4 regions of the Streptomyces asiaticus genome follow, and region 4 is predicted to be linked to each of the others. Evidence: riboswitches for the same ligand, from Rfam matches in the RefSeq annotation. Region 4 holds a riboswitch; each other region holds the start of a gene.
What was found. A riboswitch is a leader RNA that binds a small molecule or an ion and turns the genes downstream of it on or off. The one in region 4 is predicted to bind cyclic di-AMP.
Positions count from the first base shown of each region.

Region 1: linked by a shared signal. The riboswitch ahead of KHP12_RS16880 (M23 family metallopeptidase) and the one ahead of KHP12_RS28315 (M23 family metallopeptidase) in region 4 are both predicted to bind cyclic di-AMP.
Region 2: linked by a shared signal. The riboswitch ahead of KHP12_RS23295 (transglycosylase family protein) and the one ahead of KHP12_RS28315 (M23 family metallopeptidase) in region 4 are both predicted to bind cyclic di-AMP.
Region 3: linked by a shared signal. The riboswitch ahead of KHP12_RS24040 (C40 family peptidase) and the one ahead of KHP12_RS28315 (M23 family metallopeptidase) in region 4 are both predicted to bind cyclic di-AMP.

Region 1 is NZ_JAGSHX010000006.1:2,179,867-2,184,854, reverse strand. It holds gene KHP12_RS16890 (M16 family metallopeptidase) at 213-1,583, shown strand; gene KHP12_RS16885 (M16 family metallopeptidase) at 1,604-2,986, shown strand; cyclic di-AMP (ydaO/yuaA leader) riboswitch at 3,271-3,435, shown strand; gene KHP12_RS16880 (M23 family metallopeptidase) at 3,450-4,244, shown strand; gene KHP12_RS16875 (GntR family transcriptional regulator) at 4,510-4,988, shown strand, end outside.
Region 2 is NZ_JAGSHX010000006.1:3,775,203-3,780,190, forward strand. It holds gene KHP12_RS23285 (FtsB family cell division protein) at 1-169, opposite strand, end outside; gene eno (phosphopyruvate hydratase) at 274-1,554, opposite strand; gene KHP12_RS23295 (transglycosylase family protein) at 1,860-2,576, opposite strand; cyclic di-AMP (ydaO/yuaA leader) riboswitch at 2,583-2,750, opposite strand; gene KHP12_RS23300 (LysM peptidoglycan-binding domain-containing protein) at 3,006-4,010, opposite strand; gene KHP12_RS23305 (cytochrome P450 family protein) at 4,196-4,988, opposite strand, start outside.
Region 3 is NZ_JAGSHX010000006.1:3,944,140-3,949,127, reverse strand. It holds gene KHP12_RS24045 (L,D-transpeptidase) at 1-314, shown strand, start outside; gene KHP12_RS24040 (C40 family peptidase) at 421-1,593, opposite strand; cyclic di-AMP (ydaO/yuaA leader) riboswitch at 1,602-1,787, opposite strand; gene pcrA (DNA helicase PcrA) at 1,946-4,447, shown strand; gene KHP12_RS24030 (M23 family metallopeptidase) at 4,553-4,988, opposite strand, start outside.
Region 4 is NZ_JAGSHX010000006.1:4,924,979-4,929,966, forward strand. It holds gene KHP12_RS28310 (PP2C family protein-serine/threonine phosphatase) at 107-1,522, shown strand; cyclic di-AMP (ydaO/yuaA leader) riboswitch at 1,820-1,961, shown strand; gene KHP12_RS28315 (M23 family metallopeptidase) at 1,973-3,202, shown strand; gene KHP12_RS28320 (aldo/keto reductase) at 3,390-4,334, shown strand; gene KHP12_RS28325 (hypothetical protein) at 4,509-4,808, opposite strand; gene KHP12_RS28330 (hypothetical protein) at 4,883-4,988, opposite strand, start outside.

The DNA.
Region 1 (4,988 bases), 2.7 Mb from region 4:
GCGGCCCCGGAACCGCGCCCGGCGGCACCGCGCGAAGCCCCCTCGGAGGGGTCCGGATCCGGCGCCGGAGGGCTCGCGGAAACGGTTCGGGACCGCTCGGCGGGACGGGAGTGGACCGGAACTTCGCCAGATGTCCGTCCCCTTGCATACAGTGACAGAAGCGCTGCGCAAGCGGCTGGCACGCGCTCCATCACGCGATCGAAGGGACGTACATGCCCATGGGTCACACGGCCACGCAGCAGGCCGGCTCCGGCGGCTTGAAAGCGACTGAGCACCGCCTGGCCAATGGCCTGCGCGTGGTGCTCTCCGAGGACCATCTGACCCCGGTCGCCGCGGTCTGTCTGTGGTACGACGTCGGCTCGCGCCATGAGGTCAAGGGGCGCACCGGCCTGGCGCACCTCTTCGAGCACCTGATGTTCCAGGGCTCGGCGCAGGTCACCGGCAACGGCCACTTCGAGCTGGTGCAGGGGGCCGGCGGCTCGCTCAACGGCACGACCAGCTTCGAGCGCACCAACTACTTCGAGACCATGCCCGCCCACCAGGTCGAGCTCGCCCTGTGGCTGGAGGCCGACCGGATGGGGTCCCTTCTGACCGCGCTGGACGAGGAGAGCCTGGAGAACCAGCGCGACGTCGTCAAGAACGAGCGCCGCCAGCGGTACGACAACGTCCCGTACGGCACCGCCTTCGAGAAGCTCGTCGCCATGGCGTACCCCGAGGGCCACCCGTACCACCACACCCCGATCGGCTCCATGGCCGACCTGGACGCGGCCTCCCTGGAGGACGCGCGGGAGTTCTTCCGCACCTACTACGCCCCCAACAACGCCGTGCTGGCGATCGTCGGCGACATCGACCCCGAGCAGACGCTCGCCTGGATCGAGAAGTACTTCGGCTCCATCCCCTCCCACGAGGGCAAGCGGCCGCCGCGTGACGGCACGCTCCCGGAGGTGATCGGCGGTCAGCTGCGCGAGGTCGTGGAGGAGGAGGTCCCGGCCCGCGCCCTGATGGCCGCCTACCGGCTGCCGCACGACGGCACCCGTGAGGCCGACGCCGCCGACCTGGCGCTGACCGTCCTCGGCGGCGGCGAGTCCTCCCGGCTCCACAACCGCCTGGTGCGCCGCGACCGCACCGCCGTGGCCGCCGGGTTCGGCCTGCTGCGGCTGTCGGGCGCCCCCTCGCTGGGCTGGCTGGACGTGAAGACCTCCGGCGGTGTCGAGGTGCCCGCCATCGAGGCCGCCGTCGACGAGGAGCTGGCCCGCTTCGCCGAGGAGGGGCCGACCCCGCAGGAGATGGAGCGCGCCCAGGCGCAGATCGAGCGCGAGTGGCTGGACCGGCTGGCCACGGTCGGCGGCCGGGCCGACGAGCTCTGCCGTTACGCGGTGCTCTTCGGCGACCCGCAGCTGGCGCTGACCGCCGTGGAGCGGGTGCTCGACATCAGCCCCGAGGAGGTGCGGGCCGTGGCCGCGGCGCGGCTGCGCCCCGACAACCGCGCCGTGCTGGTCTACGAGCCCGTCCAGGGTGCCGAGGACGCAGCCGACACCGCCGAAGCCGCCGAGACCGACGCAGAAGGGGAGGCGGCCCAGTGAGCGACGCCGTCACCGCGACCATGACCTTCCACCCGCAGCCCAAGGGCGGCGCCCCCAGGCCGTGGGCGTTCCCCGCCCCCGAGCGCGGTGAGCTGCCCAACGGCCTCACCGTGCTGCGCTGCCACCGCCCCGGCCAGCAGGTCGTCGCCGTGGAGATCAACCTGGAGGCGCCGCTGGACGCCGAGCCGGCCGGGCTCGAAGGCGTCGCCACGATCATGGCGCGCGCCCTGTCGGAGGGCACCGACAAGCACGACGCCGAGGAGTTCGCCGCCGAGCTCGAGCGCTGCGGCGCCACGCTGGACGCCCACGCCGACCACGCCGGCGTCCGCGTCTCCCTGGAGGTCCCGGTCTCCCGGCTGCCCAAGGCGCTCGGTCTGGTGGCCGACGCGCTGCGCGCCCCCGCCTTCCCGGACGGCGAGGTCGAGCGGCTGGTGCGCAACCGGCTGGACGAGATCCCCCATGAGCTGGCCAACCCGGCCCGCCGCGCCTCCATGGCCCTCTCCGCTGAGCTCTTCCCGGCCGAGTCGCGGATGTCCCGGCCGCGCCAGGGCACCCAGGAGACCATCGAGGGCATCGACGCCGCGGCCGTGCGGGCCTTCTACGAGGCGCATCTCCGCCCCTCCACCGCCACCGCCGTCATCGTGGGCGACCTCGGCGGCGTCGACCTGGACCGGGCGCTCGTGGACACCCTCGGTGCCTGGACGGGCGGGGCGGGCGCGCCGCGCACGGCTCCGCCGATCGTCGCGGACGACACCGGCCGTGTGGTGATCGTCGACCGGCCGGGCGCGGTGCAGACCCAGCTGCTCATCGGGCGCGTGGGCGCCGACCGCCACGACCGGGTCTGGCCCGCGCAGGTGCTCGGCACGTACTGCCTGGGCGGCACCCTCACCTCCCGCCTCGACCGCGTGCTGCGTGAGGAGAAGGGCTACACCTACGGGGTGCGCGCCTTCGGACAGGTGCTGCGCTCCGGGCCCCCGTCGCCCACGGGCGGCTCCTCGGGCGCCTCGATGCTGGCGATCAGCGGCTCGGTGGCCACCGAGGTCACCGGCCCCGCGCTGGACGACCTCTGGAAGGTGCTGCGCACGCTGAAGGAGGAGGGGCTGACCGACGACGAGCGCGATGTCGCGGTGCAGAACCTGGTGGGCGTCGCCCCGCTGAAGTACGAGACGGCGGCGTCCGTCGCGAACACCCTCGCGGACCAGGTCGAGCAGCATCTTCCGGACGACTTCCAGGCGCAGTTGTACGCCCGGCTGGCGGAGACCGGCACGGTGGAGGCCACCGCCGCGGTGGTGAGCGCCTTCCCGGCGGACCGGCTGGTCACGGTGCTGGTCGGGGACGCCTCGGCGATCGAGGAGCCGGTCCGGGCGCTCGGCATCGGCGAGGTGCGCGTCATCTCCAACTGAGGCGAGGAAAGTTGGCCGGATCCGTGCGCTGAACCGCCGGTCCGGCCGACTCGCTGACGGTCCGGCGGGCGGTCCGGCGGACCTCGGGTCCATGAGCCGGCAGCGGAGGGACCCCGGTCCCGGAAGGGCGCCGGAGTCCGTCGGACATGCCCGATTTATAGGACTGACTGCTTGTTTGGTTTGTGGGGAGAGCAACAAAAAACCGGAACCGTTTGGTGATCGAAAGCGGGCCCGTTTAGCGTCAGTCCGGCTGTTCGCCAGCGACCCGCCGCATCCGCGGCACCGGACAGTCATCGCCGAGTCCCCGTACGGCGCAAGCCAGGGGAGCCGGGGACCCAACACGTCCCCAGGGGTGAATCGGGCGCCTTCCCCGGCCGGGGGAGGGGTCCGTAGGAGACCTTCCTGCTCCGAACCCGTCAGCTAACCCGGTAGGCGAGAAGGAAGGAAAGGAGTGCGCCTCAGTATGGCGTCCACCCGCACTGCCACCGGGAAGCATCGCCGCACCACCAAGGTCAACATCCGCACGAGTGCGAACGTCGTGGGCATCACGACCGTCGCCTCGGGTGTGGTCGCCGGGATCACCGGACAGGCGTTCGCGGCCGACGGGCCCCCCGACCCCCAGCAGACCGGTCTGACCCAGGCGATCGTGATCGGCGACGGGATCGCGGACCACATCGAGGCCCAGGCGCAGTCCCAGGAGACCGCCGCCGAGCAGGCCGCCGCCAAGGCCAAGGCAGAGGCGATCGCCCGCCAGGAGGCCGCCAGAAAGGCGGAGGCCGCGACGAAGAAGGCCAAGGCCGAGCGCGAGGCCAAGGAGCGCGCGGCGCGCGAGGCCGAGCGCAAGCGCCTCAACACCTTCGTGTCGCCGATCAGCGGCTCCTACGTCTCCACCGGCTACCAGGCGTCCAGCGGACTGTGGTCCTCCGGCACCCACACCGGCATCGACTTCCACGCCTCCACCGGCACCACGGTGCACTCCGTGGGCATGGGCGAGATCGTCGAGGCGGGCTGGGGCGGCTCCTACGGCAACAATGTCGTCATCAAGATGAACGACGGCACGTACACCCAGTACGGCCATCTGTCGTCGATCAGCGTCTCGGTCGGCCAGAAGGTCACCCCCGGCCAGCAGATCGGCCTGTCGGGCGCCACCGGCAACGTCACCGGACCGCATCTGCACTTCGAGGCCCGCACCAGCCCGGACTACGGCTCGGACATCGACCCGCTGTCGTACCTGCGTACGCACGGCGTCAACGTCTGACGCACGGCGTCGACGTCTGCCCCGTCGCGCGTCCGGCGCGAACGCCGCGCGGTCCCACGATCCCGGGATCCCGGGAGACTTCCGAGAAGGCCCCGTCCGCCGGACGGGGCCTTCGGCGTGCCACCGCCCGCCTGACCAAAAAATATCTATGAAATGCTTCCCGCCATCGGAAATGGCGGCCGCGTGGAATAGAGTCGTTCAACGCGCGTTCCATGGTTACGTTTCGCGGGCGTAAAGGCGGAGGTTCTACAATGCGGGACCGTAAGTGAGCGGGGATACGAACGCGGTCCAGGGCGGTCGCCGGATTTCGGCACACGCGGTCTGCACGGCGATTCGCGACGACATCGTCTCCGGTGCGTATCAGCCCGGCAGCCGCCTCACCGAGGAACTGCTCGCCCGGCGCTACGGCGTCTCCCGGGTGCCGGTCCGCGAGGCCCTGCGCACCCTGGAGTCCGAGGGATTCGTGACGACCCGGCGGCACGCGGGGGCCTGCGTCGCCCAGCCCTCCGAGCGCGAGGCGGCCGATCTGCTGGACATCCGCACGCTGCTGGAGCCGCTGGGCGCCGCACGGGCCGCACAGCGCCGCACCGAGGCCCATCTGAAGGTGCTGCGCGGACTGGTCCGGCTCGGCCGGGAGCGGGCCCAGGGCGGTCAGCTCGGCGAACTGCGGCCGCTGGGCGACTGGTTCCACGAGACGCTCGCCCAGGCGTCCGGCAGCCCGAGCCTGGCCGCGCTGCTCGTCCA
Region 2 (4,988 bases), 1.1 Mb from region 4:
AGGCGAGCGCCACGACGAGGGAGCAGACGACCAGCGCGAGCAGGGCGGCCCGGCCGGTCAGCCGGCCGCGGCGGCGCTTGGTGCGCACCCGGTAGACCCGGGCGGCGGCGTGCTCGCCGAGCGCCTTGAGCCTGGTCGCGGTGGAGAACCGTTCCCGATCCGCCGGCACGTCGCCTCCCCGGTGATGACTTCGCTTGGGTAACGCCGTCGAGCGACGCCGTCCCCGGCCACGGTACGGGACCGCGGCCGGGGACAGGCGTCAGACGTGTCCGCTCAGCCCTTGAAGCGCGGGAAGGCGGAACGGCCCGCGTACACCGCGGCGTCGTCGAGGATCTCCTCGATGCGCAGCAGCTGGTTGTACTTGGCCACCCGCTCGGAGCGGGCCGGGGCACCGGTCTTGATCTGGCCGCAGTTGGTGGCGACGGCCAGGTCGGCGATGGTGACGTCCTCGGTCTCACCGGAGCGGTGCGACATCATGCACTTGTAGCCGTTGCGCTGGGCCAGCTCGACCGCGTCGAGGGTCTCGGTCAGCGAGCCGATCTGGTTGACCTTGACCAGCAGGGCGTTCGCGGTGTCGCTGTCGATACCGCGGGACAGCCGCTCGGGGTTGGTGACGAAGAGGTCGTCGCCGACCAGCTGGACCTTGTCGCCGAGCTGCTCGGTGATGGTCTTCCAGCCGTCCCAGTCCTCCTCGTTCAGCGGGTCCTCGATGGAGACCAGCGGGTACGCGGCGACCAGCTCGGCGTAGTACGAGGTCATCTCGGCGGCGGAGCGGGACTGGCCCTCGAACTGGTACGTGCCGTCCTTGTAGAACTCGGAGGCGGCGACGTCCAGCGCGAGCGCGATGTCCTGGCCCGGCTGGTAGCCGGCCTTCTTGACCGCTTCGAGGATCAGGTCGAGGGCCTCGCGGTTGGAGCCGAGGTTCGGCGCGAAGCCGCCCTCGTCGCCGAGGCCGGTGGACAGACCGCGCTCCTTCAGCACGGACTTCAGGGTGTGGTAGACCTCGGCGCCCCAGCGCAGGGCCTCGGAGAAGGACTCCGCGCCGATCGGCGCGATCATGAACTCCTGGATGTCCACATTGGAGTCGGCGTGCGACCCGCCGTTGAGGATGTTCATCATCGGCACCGGCAGCAGATGGGCGTTCGGGCCGCCGAGGTAACGGAAGAGGGGGAGGTCGGACGCCTCGGAGGCGGCGTGCGCGACGGCGAGGGAGACGCCGAGGATCGCGTTGGCACCGAGCGAGGACTTGTCCGGGGTGGCGTCCAGGTCGAACATCGCCTGGTCGATCAGCCGCTGCTCGGTGGCGTCATAGCCGACCAGCTCGGGGCCGATCTGCTCGATCACGGCGAGGACGGCCTTCTCCACGCCCTTGCCGTTGTAGCGGTTCTTGTCGCCGTCACGGAGCTCGAGGGCCTCGAAGGCGCCGGTGGAGGCGCCGGACGGCACGGCGGCACGGCCGGTGCTGCCGTCGTCGAGGCCGACCTCGACCTCGACCGTGGGGTTGCCTCGCGAGTCGAGGATCTCGCGAGCTACGACGACGTCGATGGACGGCACGAGGTTCTCCTTCGTATGGGTCTGCGGTAGCAGCACGAGCCTAACGGGCCGGGAGGGCTGCGCCCCGCGTTCGCCCGCCCCACGAGACAGGGGCGCGATACAAAACGCCAGATTCTGGATCAAAATCCAGAATTCCTGCGCATTGGGAAAGCCCCGGCAGGGCGCGCCATAGGGGCGGCACGCCCGGCCGGGGCTCGTTCTCGGGAGCCGGCCTCAGCTGGGGTCCCCGGGGGGAGTCCTCAGACCGGGGCCGTGACCATGACCGTGGCTGTGACCGGGGCCGCGGCCATGACCGTGGCCGTGGCTCAGCGGAGGTGCAGCTGCTGGCCCGGGAAGATCAGGTCGGCCTGCTCCACGATGTCCTTGTTCAGCTCGAAGACCTTCTTCCAGCCGCCCTTGACGTCGTGAGCCTTGGCGATCTTGCCGAGGGTGTCGCCGGACTTGACCTTGTACTCGCCGTCACCCTTCTTGATCGGGCCACGGGTCTGCTGCCGCGCGGCGTGCTCGGGCGCGGTGCGCGGCTGCGCCTTCGGCTGGGCCTTCGGCTGCGCCGACTGGGCGGCCGGGGCGGACTTGGTGGTCGCCGAGGACTGGTCCTGCGACCCGGAGGGCGCGGACGGCGCGGACGGGGCGGACGGGGCGGACGGGCTGCCGCCGGAGGTCAGACCCTTGCCGCAGACCGGCCAGGCGCCCTTGCCCTGGCTGCCCAGGACCTTCTCGGCGATCTGGATCTGCTGGGCCTTGCTGGCCTTGTCCGCGGTGGAGGCGTAGGCCGTGCCGCCGTAGGCGGCCCAGGTGGAGCTCGAGAACTGCAAGCCGCCGAAGTAGCCGTTGCCGGTGTTGATCGACCAGTTGCCACCGGACTCGCACTGCGCGACCTGGTCCCACTGCGAGGTGGTGGCCGCGGAGGCGGAGGTCGCCCCGATGAGCGGTGCCGCCACGGCGGCACCGGCGAGACCGGTGAGCGCGGCGATACGGGTGGCCTTGGAGGGGCGGCGGTGCTTCCCGTTGGACTTGAGCATTTTGGTTCGTTTCCTCACCGACGCCTACGAGGTGAGCTGTCGGGTTCGGACGTGAGTTGCCCGGCCGGTCGCGATGGTCGCTCCCGGCTTCACCCCTAGCCGACAAGCCCGTGTCCACAGGCCACTCGGCACCTACCTTGGGTCCCCCGCTCCTGCCTTCGGCGCTGACGCGTCGGTTTCCCCCCGACCGCCGGCAGGATTCGGCGTGACGATCGACGGTGCCCGCGGTGGCGAGCGGAAAGACGTTAAACACACCTGCCAAGAACGTTCAAACACCCCAAGGGCAGCGAATGGGGCTGTAATTGATCTCACCCGGCCCACATCGACGCAGGTGGGGCCGGGTGAGGAGGGATCGGACACGAGGCGCGCCCCGGAAAATGTGACGAGATGTATGTCTCACCGGGTCCAGATCGGGCAATTCCCCCCGAATCACTGCTCCCTGATGGTCAGGTCAAGTCGCTGACCAGGGATGATCAGATCGGGGTCGGTCCCGATGAGGTCCTCGTTGGACTCGTAGAGCCCTTCCCAACCCCGGGACACATTCTGGTGCTCGGCGATCCCTGACAGGTTGTCACCGGGGCGAACAGTGTAATCGCCGTCCGTGGAGCCCTCGTCGCGGTCCGAAGCGCCGCGCGAGGCATGGCGCCCGGAGGGCCGTGCGCTCCCGGCGTCGCCGTCGTCGGCCCCCTCTCCGGCGTCCGGGGAGCCGCGGTGGCGGCCGGAGGGCGACGGGTCGGCCGAGGGGGTCCTGGAGTCGTCCGACGCCGAGGGGCGGTCCGAGCCCGAGGGGCCGTCCGCATCCGCATCATCCGCCGCCGGGTCGTCCGAGGCGGAGCCGTCCAACCCGTCGGGGGACTTGGAGGTGTGGGGCGCCTCCGGGTCCTCGGCCGACCCGGACGCGTCCGGCGCGTCCTGCCTGTCGGCGCCGTCGGACGTCCCCGAACGGTCGGCGTCCGAGGAGGAGCCGTCCCGCCCCCGGTCCCCCGGGTCGTCATCGCCACGCCCCGCCCCCGGGTCCGAGGTGGCCGTGGTGCCGGGGTCCACATCGGGGGCGCCGCCGCCGTCGGTGAGCCCGGCGCCCAGCGCACAACTCGGCCAGGCGTCGGGGCCGCGGTCGCCGAGGATCGCCTCGGCGACGGATATCTGCTGGGAGCGGCTGGCGAGGTCGGGGCGCGGGGCGTACTCCGTGCCGCCGTACTTCTTCCACATGTCGAGGGTCAGCTGGAGCCCGCCGTAGAAGCCGTTGCCCTCGTTGGCGCTCCACATACCGCCGCTCTCGCACTCGGCGACGTGATCCCATGTGGCGGTCTGCGCGGCCTGTGCGCCGGTCGCCCCGAAGAGGGGCATGGCGAGGCCCGCTCCCGTGACCCCCGCCGCGACGATGATGGCCGGAGCCTGACGGGGGCGACGGTGTCGACCATTACCGGAACGCATGCGATTGACCTCTCCTATGGCGCTATGGCCCTATGGCGACAAGGTTTGCCGGTGAACATAGCGAGGGCACTCGATCATCACAAGGCGATGTATCCCAGGTCACGCCAAGGTCACACGGCTGATCATTCATCACCTATGTCCGCCCGTACGGGCCTTGGGGGCCGCAGCCGCCCGTTTCGCGGGGCTCAGCCGTCCGCGGAATTCCAGGTCACCGGGAGCGTGCGCAGCCCGCGCATGATCAGCCCGCCGCGCCACCGCAGCTCGTCCGGATCCTCCGCGAGCCGCAGCCCGGGCAGCCGCCGCAGCAGGGTGGCGATCGCGGTCTGGGCCTCCAGCCGGGCCAGCGGGGCGCCCAGACAGTAATGGATGCCGTGGCCGTAGCCGAGGTGCTGATTGTCCCGGCGGGTGAGATCGAGGACGTCCGGCTCCGCGAACCGTTCGGGGTCCCGGTCGGCCGCGGCGAGCACCACCAGCACCGGCTCCCCCTCGGCGATGTGCTGCCCGGCGAGGGTGAGCGGCTCGGTGGCGAACCGCCAGGTGGCGATCTCCACGGGTCCGTCGTAGCGGAGCAGTTCCTCGACCCCGGCGGCGAGCAGCCGCTCGTCCCCTTCTTCCATGGCCCGCCGCATGAGGGCGCGCTGCTCCGGATGGCGCAGCAGCGCGTAGACGCCGTTGCCGATGAGATTGACGGTCGTCTCGAAGCCGGCGAAGAGAAGGATGAAGGCCATGGCCGCGGCCTCGTTCTCGGTGAGGTGCTCACCGTGGTCGCTCGCCCGGATCAGCCCCGAGATCAGATCCTCCCCGTCCTCTTCTTCCCTGCGCTCCGCGAGTTCCAGGCGCTTGCGGTGGATCAGCTCGCCCAGATACGCCCGGATCCTCTTCACCGCGCGGGCCACTCCGCCGCGCGGGCCGCCGCCGTGCCGGATCATCGCGCCCGCCCAGTCCCGGAAGTCGTCCTGGTCCTCGCGCGGCACCCCG
Region 3 (4,988 bases), 980 kb from region 4:
TCCAGGACGGCTCCCGGCTGGTCTACGGACCGGTGCCGGTGCGGTCCGGGCGGGACCGCTTCGAGACCCGCACCGGGCTGAAGAGGATCTACTGGCGGAACATCAACCACTGGTCGACGCTCTACAAGGTCGCCATGCCCTACAGCCAGTTCTTCGACGGCGGCCAGGCGTTTCACTCGATCGACGGCAGCGTATGGTCGCCGCCCGGCTCCCACGGCTGCGTCAACATGCGTAAGGGCGACGCCAAGAAGTACTGGGGCCTGCTGAAGAACGGCGACGATGTGTACGTGTACGGGCGCAAGCCCGGCACCTGAGGCGCTGACGGCGCCACTGAAGCGCTGACGGCGCCGCTGAGCCGATGACGATGCCGCTGCCCGGGGCCCCGGCCCCGGGCAGCGGCATCGTCAGGATCAGGGGGGCCTACGAGGGCCGTACGCTCCCGTAGATCGGCATCTCCGTGATCGGCGCCTTCTTCACCACATCGCCCGGCTTCGGCGCGTGGATCATCATCCCGTCGCCGATGTAGAGGCCGACATGGCTGATGTCGTCGTAGAAGAAGACGAGATCGCCCGGCTGGAGCTGCGACGTCGAGACCCGCGTACCGGCCTTCACCTGGTCCCAGGTGGTGCGCGGCAGCGAGATCCCGGCGGACTTCCAGGCCGCCTGCGTCAGCCCCGAGCAGTCGAAGGAGCTGGGCCCGGTCGCGCCCCAGACGTACGGCTTGCCGAGCTGCGCCTTGGCGAAGGCGATGGCCTGGGCCGCCTTGGAGCTGTTGGCCGGGGCCGAGGGCGTGGAGGGCGCCGTCGAACCGGAGCCACCCGCGTTCTGCTGCTCCTGCTCCTGCTGCTTCTTGCGCGCGGCCGCCTCCTGCCGCTGCTTCTCGGCCAGCTCGGCGGCCTTACGGCGGGCCTCTTCCGCCTTCTTCTTCTCGATCGCCGCCAGCCGCGCCTTCTCCTTGGCGGTCAGATTCGCCAGCAGCCGCCGCGCCTCGGTCAGCTTGTCCTGGACGGTCTTCTTCTGGACTTTCAGCTGCTTCTGGGACGCGGTCAGCGAGGCGAGGCTCTCGCTGGCCTTACCGCGCTCCTTGGCGGCCTTCACCCGCTGCTTCTGGAAGTCGTCCACGGCCTGCTTCTGCCGGCCGGTCATCCGGTCCAGCAGGTGCGACTGGTCGAAGACGTCCTGCGGATCGTTGGAGAACAGCAGGGTCGCGGCGGAGCGGGCCATTCCGCCGTCGCGGTACTGGGCGGCGGCGTAGTTGCCGAGCATGCGCCGCGCCTCGTTGAGCTTCTCGGTGCGCTGGGCGACGGAGTCCAGCAGCTTGTCGACCTTGGCCCGCTGCTGGTCGGTGCGCTCCTTGGCGGCGTTGTAACGCTGGGTGGCGGTCTCCGCCTGGTGGTACAGGCTGTCGACCTTCTCCTTCACGAGCTCGATCGACTGGGCGGCCGGCTTGGGGTCGGTGGGCGCGGCGTTGGCCGACTGGGAGAGGAGGGTGACGGATGCGAGGGCGGCCGTGGTGAACCCGACGGCCGTACGGCGGCTGTGACCGGTGAGCGGGGCGGGTATTCGGCTCCGCGGCTTGCGGTGCGACGCCAAGGGAGGCGACTCCTTCCGTGGACCGCCTACCGGGTTAGCTGTCGGGTTCGGGCGGTACGGAAGGCTGCCCTTCGGCCGTGTCCGGGCGGCACTGTCCGTGCCGCACCGTTTCGGGTCGATTCACCCCGGTGTTGCGTTGTTGGGTCCCCGGCTCCGGGCGCCTCACGGCGTACCGGACTCGGCGGAGGCCGCCCGTGCCGACGTGGTTCGCCGACGGATCTTCCGGGCCGCCTGACGCAGGACGGTAGCCAACTCGTGGGGCTCCTGTGAAGACTGGTGACCGTTTTGCCCGAAACCGTTTCGTGATGTTCGGACGTCGGCTGTCAGTGGGGCGGCCTAGACTCGGGGAGCGATGAGCAGCCTCTTTGACGACAGCTTCCTGGCGGACCTCGGGCCTCCTTCGGACGAGGAGCGGCCACCGCCGCCCGAGGAATCGGCACACCCCGGTCACGGCGGTGCCGAGGACGTGCCGCATCACCTCTTCAGCGGCGATTTCGACGCGCCCGTGCCCCGGGAGGCCCACTACCGGGACGGCGCGGCCCGGCCCGCCGTGGACCCGTCCGCCCTGCTCGAGGGGTTGAACGAGCAGCAGAGGGCCGCCGTGGAGCACACCGGCTCGCCGCTGCTGATCGTCGCGGGCGCCGGCTCCGGCAAGACCCGGGTGCTCACCCACCGCATCGCCTATCTGCTCGGCGCCCGCTCCACCCACCCCGGCCAGATCCTCGCCATCACCTTCACCAACAAGGCGGCGGGCGAGATGAAGGAGCGCGTCGAGGAGCTCGTCGGCCCCCGGGCCAACGCCATGTGGGTGTCCACCTTCCACAGCGCCTGTGTCCGCATCCTGCGCCGGGAGTCGAAGAAGCTGGGCTTCACCTCGTCGTTCTCGATCTACGACGCGGCCGACTCCAAGCGGCTGATGGCGCTGGTCTGCCGGGATCTGGATCTCGACCCCAAGCGGTTCCCGCCGAAGTCCTTCAGCGCCAAGATCTCCAACCTCAAGAACGAGCTGATCGACGAGGAGACCTTCGCCGGGCAGGCGGCAGGGGGCACCTCCCGGACGGAGTCTGGGGGAGGGTTTGAGAAGACGCTGGCCGAGGCGTATGTGATGTACCAGGCGCGGCTGCGCGAGGCCAACGCGCTGGACTTCGACGACATCATCATGACCACGGTCAATCTGCTCCAGGCGTTCCCGGACGTCGCCGAGCACTACCGCCGCCGCTTCCGGCACGTCCTGGTGGACGAGTACCAGGACACCAACCACGCGCAGTACACACTCGTGCGCGAGCTGGTGGGCACCGACACCGAGGAGACCACGGCCGCCGAGCTGTGCGTGGTGGGCGACGCCGACCAGTCGATCTACGCCTTCCGGGGCGCCACGATCCGTAACATCCTCCAGTTCGAGGAGGACTACCCCACCGCGCGGACGATCCTCCTCGAGCAGAACTACCGCTCGACCCAGACCATCCTGAGCGCGGCCAACGCGGTCATCGAGCGCAATGAGAACCGCCGCCCGAAGAACCTGTGGACGGACGCCGGCGCCGGGACCGAGATCACCGGCTATGTGGCCGACACCGAGCACGACGAGGCCCAGTTCGTCGCCGACGAGATCGACCGGCTGACGGACGCGGGCGACGCCAAGGCCGGGGACGTGGCGGTCTTCTACCGCACCAACGCCCAGTCCCGTGTCTTCGAAGAGGTCTTCATCCGCGTCGGGCTGCCGTACAAGGTCGTCGGCGGTGTGCGCTTCTACGAGCGCAAGGAGGTCCGGGACGTCCTCGCCTATCTGCGGGTGCTGGCCAACCCCGAGGACTCCGTCCCGCTGCGCCGGATCCTGAACGTGCCCAAGCGCGGCATCGGCGAGCGCGCGGAAGCCATGATCGACGCGCTGTCGCTGCGCGAGAAGATCACCTTCCCGCAGGCGCTGCGCCGGGTCGACGAGGCGTACGGCATGGCGGCCCGCTCGGCCAACGCCGTCAAGCGGTTCAACACGCTCATGGAGGAGCTGCACACCATCGTGGAGTCCGGGGCGGGCCCGGCCACCGTCCTGGAGGCGGTGCTGGAGCGCACCGGCTATCTGGCCGAGCTCCAGGCGTCCACCGATCCGCAGGACGAGACCCGGATCGAGAACCTCCAGGAGCTCGCCGCCGTGGCCCTGGAGTTCGAGCAGGACCGCGGCGAGGAGAACCCCGGCACCCTCGCGGACTTCCTGGAGCAGGTCGCGCTCGTCGCCGACTCCGACCAGATCCCCGACGAGGACACCGAGGGCTCCGGCGTGATCACGCTGATGACCCTGCACACGGCGAAGGGCCTGGAGTTCCCGGTCGTCTTCCTCAGCGGCATGGAGGACGGCGTCTTCCCGCATATGCGGGCGCTCGGTCAGACCAAGGAGCTGGAGGAGGAGCGACGGCTGGCCTATGTCGGGATCACCCGGGCCCGCGAGCGGCTCTATCTGACCCGCTCGACGATGCGCAGCGCCTGGGGACAGCCCGCGTACAACCCGCCGTCCCGCTTCCTGGAGGAGATCCCGGACCAGTATGTGCGCTGGCGGCGCACCGGGCCCGCCACCCCGTCGGCGTCCATGGGCGGTATCGCCTCGACCCCGCCGTCGGGGCTGTCGTCCGGTCTGTCGACGTCGCGTTCGCGCACCGGGGGCAGCGGGTTCGCCACCCGGCGGGCCCAGGAGCGCCCGGTGGTCGCCCTGGCCATCGGCGACCGGGTCACCCATGACTCGTTCGGGCTCGGCACGGTGGTGGCGGTCAAGGGCAGCGGGGACAACGCGGAGGCGACGATCGACTTCGGCGACGAGAAGCCGAAGCGGCTGCTGCTGCGGTACGCACCGGTGGAGAAGCTGTAGCGGGGGCCGGCGGGGGCTGGACGCCGAGGCTGTAGCGCGCCGGTGGGCGCGCTACAGCGGTCGCGCTACGGGCGGTGCTGTCCCCGGCAGCCCTGCCGGATCAGGTCAGGTCGGGTCGAGGCCCTTGCCGCGCAGCCAGGGCAGCGGGTCGATGGCCGCGCCCCCGCCGGGGTGGACCTCGAAGTGCAGGTGCGGGCCGGTGGAGTTACCGGAGTTCCCGGAGTACGCGATGGTCTCCCCGGCCTTGACGGTCCCGGAGCGGATCTTGGCGCTGCTGAGGTGGCAGTACCAGGTCTCCGTGCCGTCCGGGCTGGTCAGAACGACCATGTTGCCGTAGGCGTCGTTCCACTGCGTCCTTACGGTGCCGTCGGTGGCGGCCATCACGGGCGTCCCGTAGCTCACCGGGAAGTCGATACCGGTGTGCACCGACATCCAGTTGATACCGGCCTGGCCGAACATGGCGCTCAGGCCGTGCTGGGCGACGGGCAGCGCGAACTTCGGGCGCAGCGCCTCCTTGCGCGCCGCCTCGGCCGCCTTGCGC
Region 4 (4,988 bases):
CGACGGTGCCGCCGTGGCGCCGTGGCGCCGTGACGGCGTGACGGCGTGACGGCGGCGGGACGCTGTGACGGCGGCGGGACGCGGACCAGGGAAGCGAGAGAAGCCGGTGCGGGTGCGAGGGAGCAGGGCTCGTACGGGCGCCCGTACGGAGGGCGGTACGGAGCGGCGTACGGCCTGGCCCCGGCTGACCCGCCCGCTCGCCCGCCGCCGCCCCACCACCCGCGTCCGTACGCTCATCGACACCGGCGCCGCGGCCGGTGCCGCCACCGACGCGTCCGCCGGGCCCACCGCGGGGCCCGCGCCGGCCGATGAGAGCGGTAAGGAGCCCCCGGGCCGCCGTATGGCCCGCTGGGTCCCCGCCGTCCTCGTCCTCGGCGGCATCGCCTTCGACCTGGCCGCCCCACCCGGCTACACCGCTTCGCCGTTCTTCGCCGCCGCCCCTTTGGTCGCCGCGGCGCTCTTACCGTTGCGTCAGACCATCGTCACGGCCGTCGTCGCCGTCCTCACCACCTGTCTGCTGGCGGAGTTGCACGGGGTCAGGGACCCGACCCAGGCGGCCACCGAGATCATCACGGTGGCGACCGTGACCGTGCTGGCGGTGGTGATCAACCGCGTCGTACGCCGCAGCCACCACCGGCTCGCCTCGGCGCGCGGTGTCGCGGAGGCGGCCCAGCGCGCCGTCCTGCCCGCGCCGCCCGCCCGGCTCGCCGGGCTGGAGATCGCCGCGCGCTACGTACCGGCGGAGAAGTACGCGGCGATCGGCGGTGATCTGTACGCGGTCCAGGACACCCCGCACGGTGTACGGCTGATCGTAGGGGACGTACGCGGCAAGGGGCTGGGGGCCGTGGAGGTCGTGGCGATCCTCCTGGGCTGCTTCCGGGAGGCCGCGGAGCAGGAGACGACCCTGGAGGCGCTCGTGGGTCGCCTGGAGCGGGCGTTGCGGCGCGAGGGCGCCCGGCGGGCCGACCTGGAGGTGGCCGAGGGGTTCACGACGGCCGTGGTGGCCGAAATTCCCCGTGGCTCCTCCACCCTGCGGCTGATCAACCGCGGCCATCCGGCGCCGTTGCTCCTGGAGGAGGGCGGCGCGGTGCGCGCCCTGGAGCCGGAGGCGTCGGCGCTGCCGGTGGGGATGGGGGAGTTGGCGGGTTGGCCGGACCGGGTGATGGAGCTGCCGTTCGCGGAGGGCGAGACGCTGCTGCTGTTCACGGACGGGGTCACGGAGGCCCGGGACCGCCATGGCGAGTTCTATGACCCGGAGGAGCGACTGCGCGGCCGCCGCTTCGCCGGTCCGCAGGAGCTGCTGGACGTGTTGGTGGCCGATGTCGAGCGCCATACGGGTGGCGGCACGTCGGACGACATGGCGCTGCTGGCGGTCCGTCGGACCCGGGCCCGCGGCAATGGACGGGACAACGGGCGCAACGGGCGGGACAACGGGGACAACGGGGACAACGGGGACAACGGGCGGGGCAACGGGCGAGAGGACGGTGGGGGCAACGACAGGCCGAACCCCGCGCCCTCCTAGCCGACCGGCCAGCCGCACCCCGGCGCCCGCACCGCACACCCTGCGTAACCAACCGAGCCCCCTCCGCATAACAATTGACGCACGATCGATCCGTATGCGGTTTTGCCAACTCTTGCCCCGCGCGTCGGCTCGCCCCTATTTGTCCCTCCTTGGGCGCTAAGTTCATGCCAAAGGTGCGCGGATTCCTCGGAACAGCTTGGAATCACCTCGCGCTCTCTATTAACGTTCGATAACGCAGCGCGGTCGTTACAACCGTCGCAAGGGCGGCACCGTGCGCCGTCGCCGAATCCCGTACGCACAGCGGCAGCACCGCACCACCAGCAGCACCAGGGAACCGGGGAACCAACACCTTGGGGTGAATCGGGTCGAACCTGACCCGTAGGAGACCTTCCTGCTCCGAACCCGTCAGCTAACCCGGTAGGCGAGAGGGAAGGAAAGGAGTGCGCCTCCGTGGCGTCCAACAGGTCTGTCCTGGCCGAGGCCCCGTATCGCACACGGGGAGGCGGTTTGGGGACCGCCACCGCCTACGGCCCCGGCTTCGACGCCGGTGGCGGGATGAGTTCAGGGGGCGGCCGATTCGCCCCCGACGACCCTTACGGTTTCGCCCCCGACGACCGCTACGCGGATGAGGGCGCCTCCGAGGGCCCGGAGGCCGGATTCGAGGCTGAGACCTGGGAGGAGTGGAACCCCACCGAGGAGTCCATCGCTCCCGTACGCGGCCGGCACCGCGTGGCCAAGCAGCGCGGCGGAACCATGGCGCGCAGCGGCGCCGTCCTCGGGGTCGGCGTGATCGCGGCGGTCGGTGCGGGCGGTATGGCCAGCGCCAAGGACCGTCCCGCGCTCCCCATATCCATGCCGGACCTCGGCCATGTCGCCGATCAGGTCAAGGCCAGCCTGCCCGCCGCCAAGGACCTGCCGGGCATCGGCTCCTGGGCGTCGGACGACAGCAGCGGCGCGCAGACCGCCGCAGCCCCGCTCTCCCAGGCCGGTCTGACCAGCGAGGACGAGCAGCGCGGCACCACCGACGCGGGCGAGGCGCTCCGCGCCCGCATCCTCCAGCAGGCCGAGAATCAGCAGAACGCGGCGGACGAGGACAGCCGCACCGCCGCGGCGCAGGCCGCCGCCAAGGAGGCCAGGGCCGCCGCGGGCAAGTCCGCCGACCAGGCCGCGGAGGCGGCCGCCAAGCGGAAGGCCAAGGCCGAGGCGGAGAAGCGGGCCGCCGAGCAGCGGGCGAAGGAGGCGGCCGAGAAGAAGGCCGCGGCCGAGCGCCAGGCCAGGCTCGCCGCCCAGTACACCCTCCCCGTCGCCTCGTACACCCTGACCGCCAGCTTCGGCCAGGCGGGCGACATATGGTCGGCCGACCACACGGGCCAGGACTTCGCCGCCCCGACCGGCACCCCGGTCAAGGCGTTGCACGGCGGCACCATCACCCAGGCGGGCTGGGCCGGCTCGTACGGCTACCGCATCGTGCTGACCATGAGCGACGGCACCGAGCTCTGGTTCTGCCACCTGTCCTCGATGGTGGTCACCTCCGGCAAGGTGTCGACGGGCGATGTCATCGCCCGCGTCGGCGCCACCGGCAATGTGACCGGTCCGCACCTCCACCTCGAGGTCCGGCCGGGCGGCGGCTCGCCGATCGACCCGATGCCCTGGCTGCGCCAGCACGGGCTGAACCCCTGATACCCCGGCGGCCCTGGCGCTCTCTCCCCCCTTGACGCCAGGGCCGCCGGTTCAGGTGCCGGTGGGGCTTTACGTCTCAACAAGGCTTCCCGTCCCGACGGGGCCGTCCCTCAGGAACGCACGCGGGAACAACGGGCTGGAACAACGGGCTGGAACAACCCCGCCCAGCCAACCGTTGGAAAGACGTATGGCTGACAACACACAGAAGATCGGTGATCTGTCCATCTTCCCGCTCTCCCTCGGCGGGAACGTCTTCGGCTGGACCGCGAACGAGGCCGAGTCCTTCCGAGTGCTCGACGCCTACGTGGCGGCGGGCGGCAACTTCATCGACACCGCCGATGTCTACTCCGCCTGGGTACCGGGCAACGAGGGCGGCGAGTCCGAGACCATCCTCGGCAACTGGTTCGCCTCCCGCGGCAACCGCTCCGACATCGTCCTCGCCACCAAGGTGGGCGGCGGCGTCCCGGAGCCGCGCGGGCTGACCTCGTCCGCCATCAAATCGGGCGTCGAGGAGTCCCTCCAGCGGCTGCGCACCGACTACATCGACCTCTACTACACCCACTACGACGACCCGTCGGTGTCGGTGGAGGAGATCATCACCACCCTGGACGAGCTGGTCCGGGAGGGCAAGGTCCGCGAGATCGCCGCCTCCAACGTCGGCGCGGACCGCCTGGAGGCCCAGTTGACCTTCTCCACCCGGGAGAACCTGGCCCGCTACGTCGCCCTCCAGCCGCACTACAACCTGGTCTCGCGCGACACCTTCGAGGGCGAGCTGTCCGAGGTCGCCGCCCGCCACGACCTGGCGACGATCCCGTACTACTCCCTGGCGTCCGGTTTCCTCACCGGCAAGTACCGCCCGGGCACGGCCGTCGACAGCCCCCGCTCCACGGGCGCGGCCAAGCACCTGGAGACCGAGCGCGGCCAGAAGGTCCTCGCCGCCCTGGACGACGTCGCCGCCAACCACCGCACCGAGCCCGCCACGGTCGCCCTGGCCTGGCTCCTCGCCCAGCCCACGGTCGTGGCCCCCCTGGCCAGCGCCAGCTCCACCGACCAGCTCCCCGCCCTCCTGGCCTCGATCGACCTCAAGCTGACCCAGCCGGAACTGGACCTGCTGACGTCGGCGTCGGACTGACGGGAAGACGGCGGACGGGGCGCGGTAAGGACTGAGCGGAAGACGGCGGGGCGGGGGCCGTAAGGACTGAGCGGAAGACGGCGGGGCACCGTAGAACGGCGGGCGGGCAACAAGCCCCGCCCGCCTGAGCCCCCCCGCACGAACGCGAACCGCTCCATACGGCCCAGGGACCCCCTACCGCCGATCGGCGAGAGCCCAGGACGCGAGGGCGACGCCACCGGCGACGGCGAAGACGGACGGCCAGGCCCCGATCTTCTTCGCCAGCGGATGCGACCCGGCGAACGCGGCGACGTACGCCGCACTGAGCGCGGCGGCGGTCCCGTTCCCCGCCTTCTCCCGCCACCCCCGAGCGGCCACCGCCCCCGCAGCCGCGAGGGCAACCCCACCCAAGGGCCGCCTCTTGGTCCACCGAGCCACCGAATACCCCCCAACCAACCCACCCGCAGCCACAACCCCCGCCGGCACTCCAGCCATCCCCATACCTCCCACGTGAAGGATCTCCTCGCCCCGACCCTACGCAGCAGACACGGGGAACCGTTGCCGGCCCGTCAGCCTTCCTCCACGAGCCCCGCATTCAAGGCCCGCATCCAGAGACGGTCCCGCCATTCATTGGCGTCCGGCTCGGGCTTGACGGTGATGACGGGGTTCGGACCC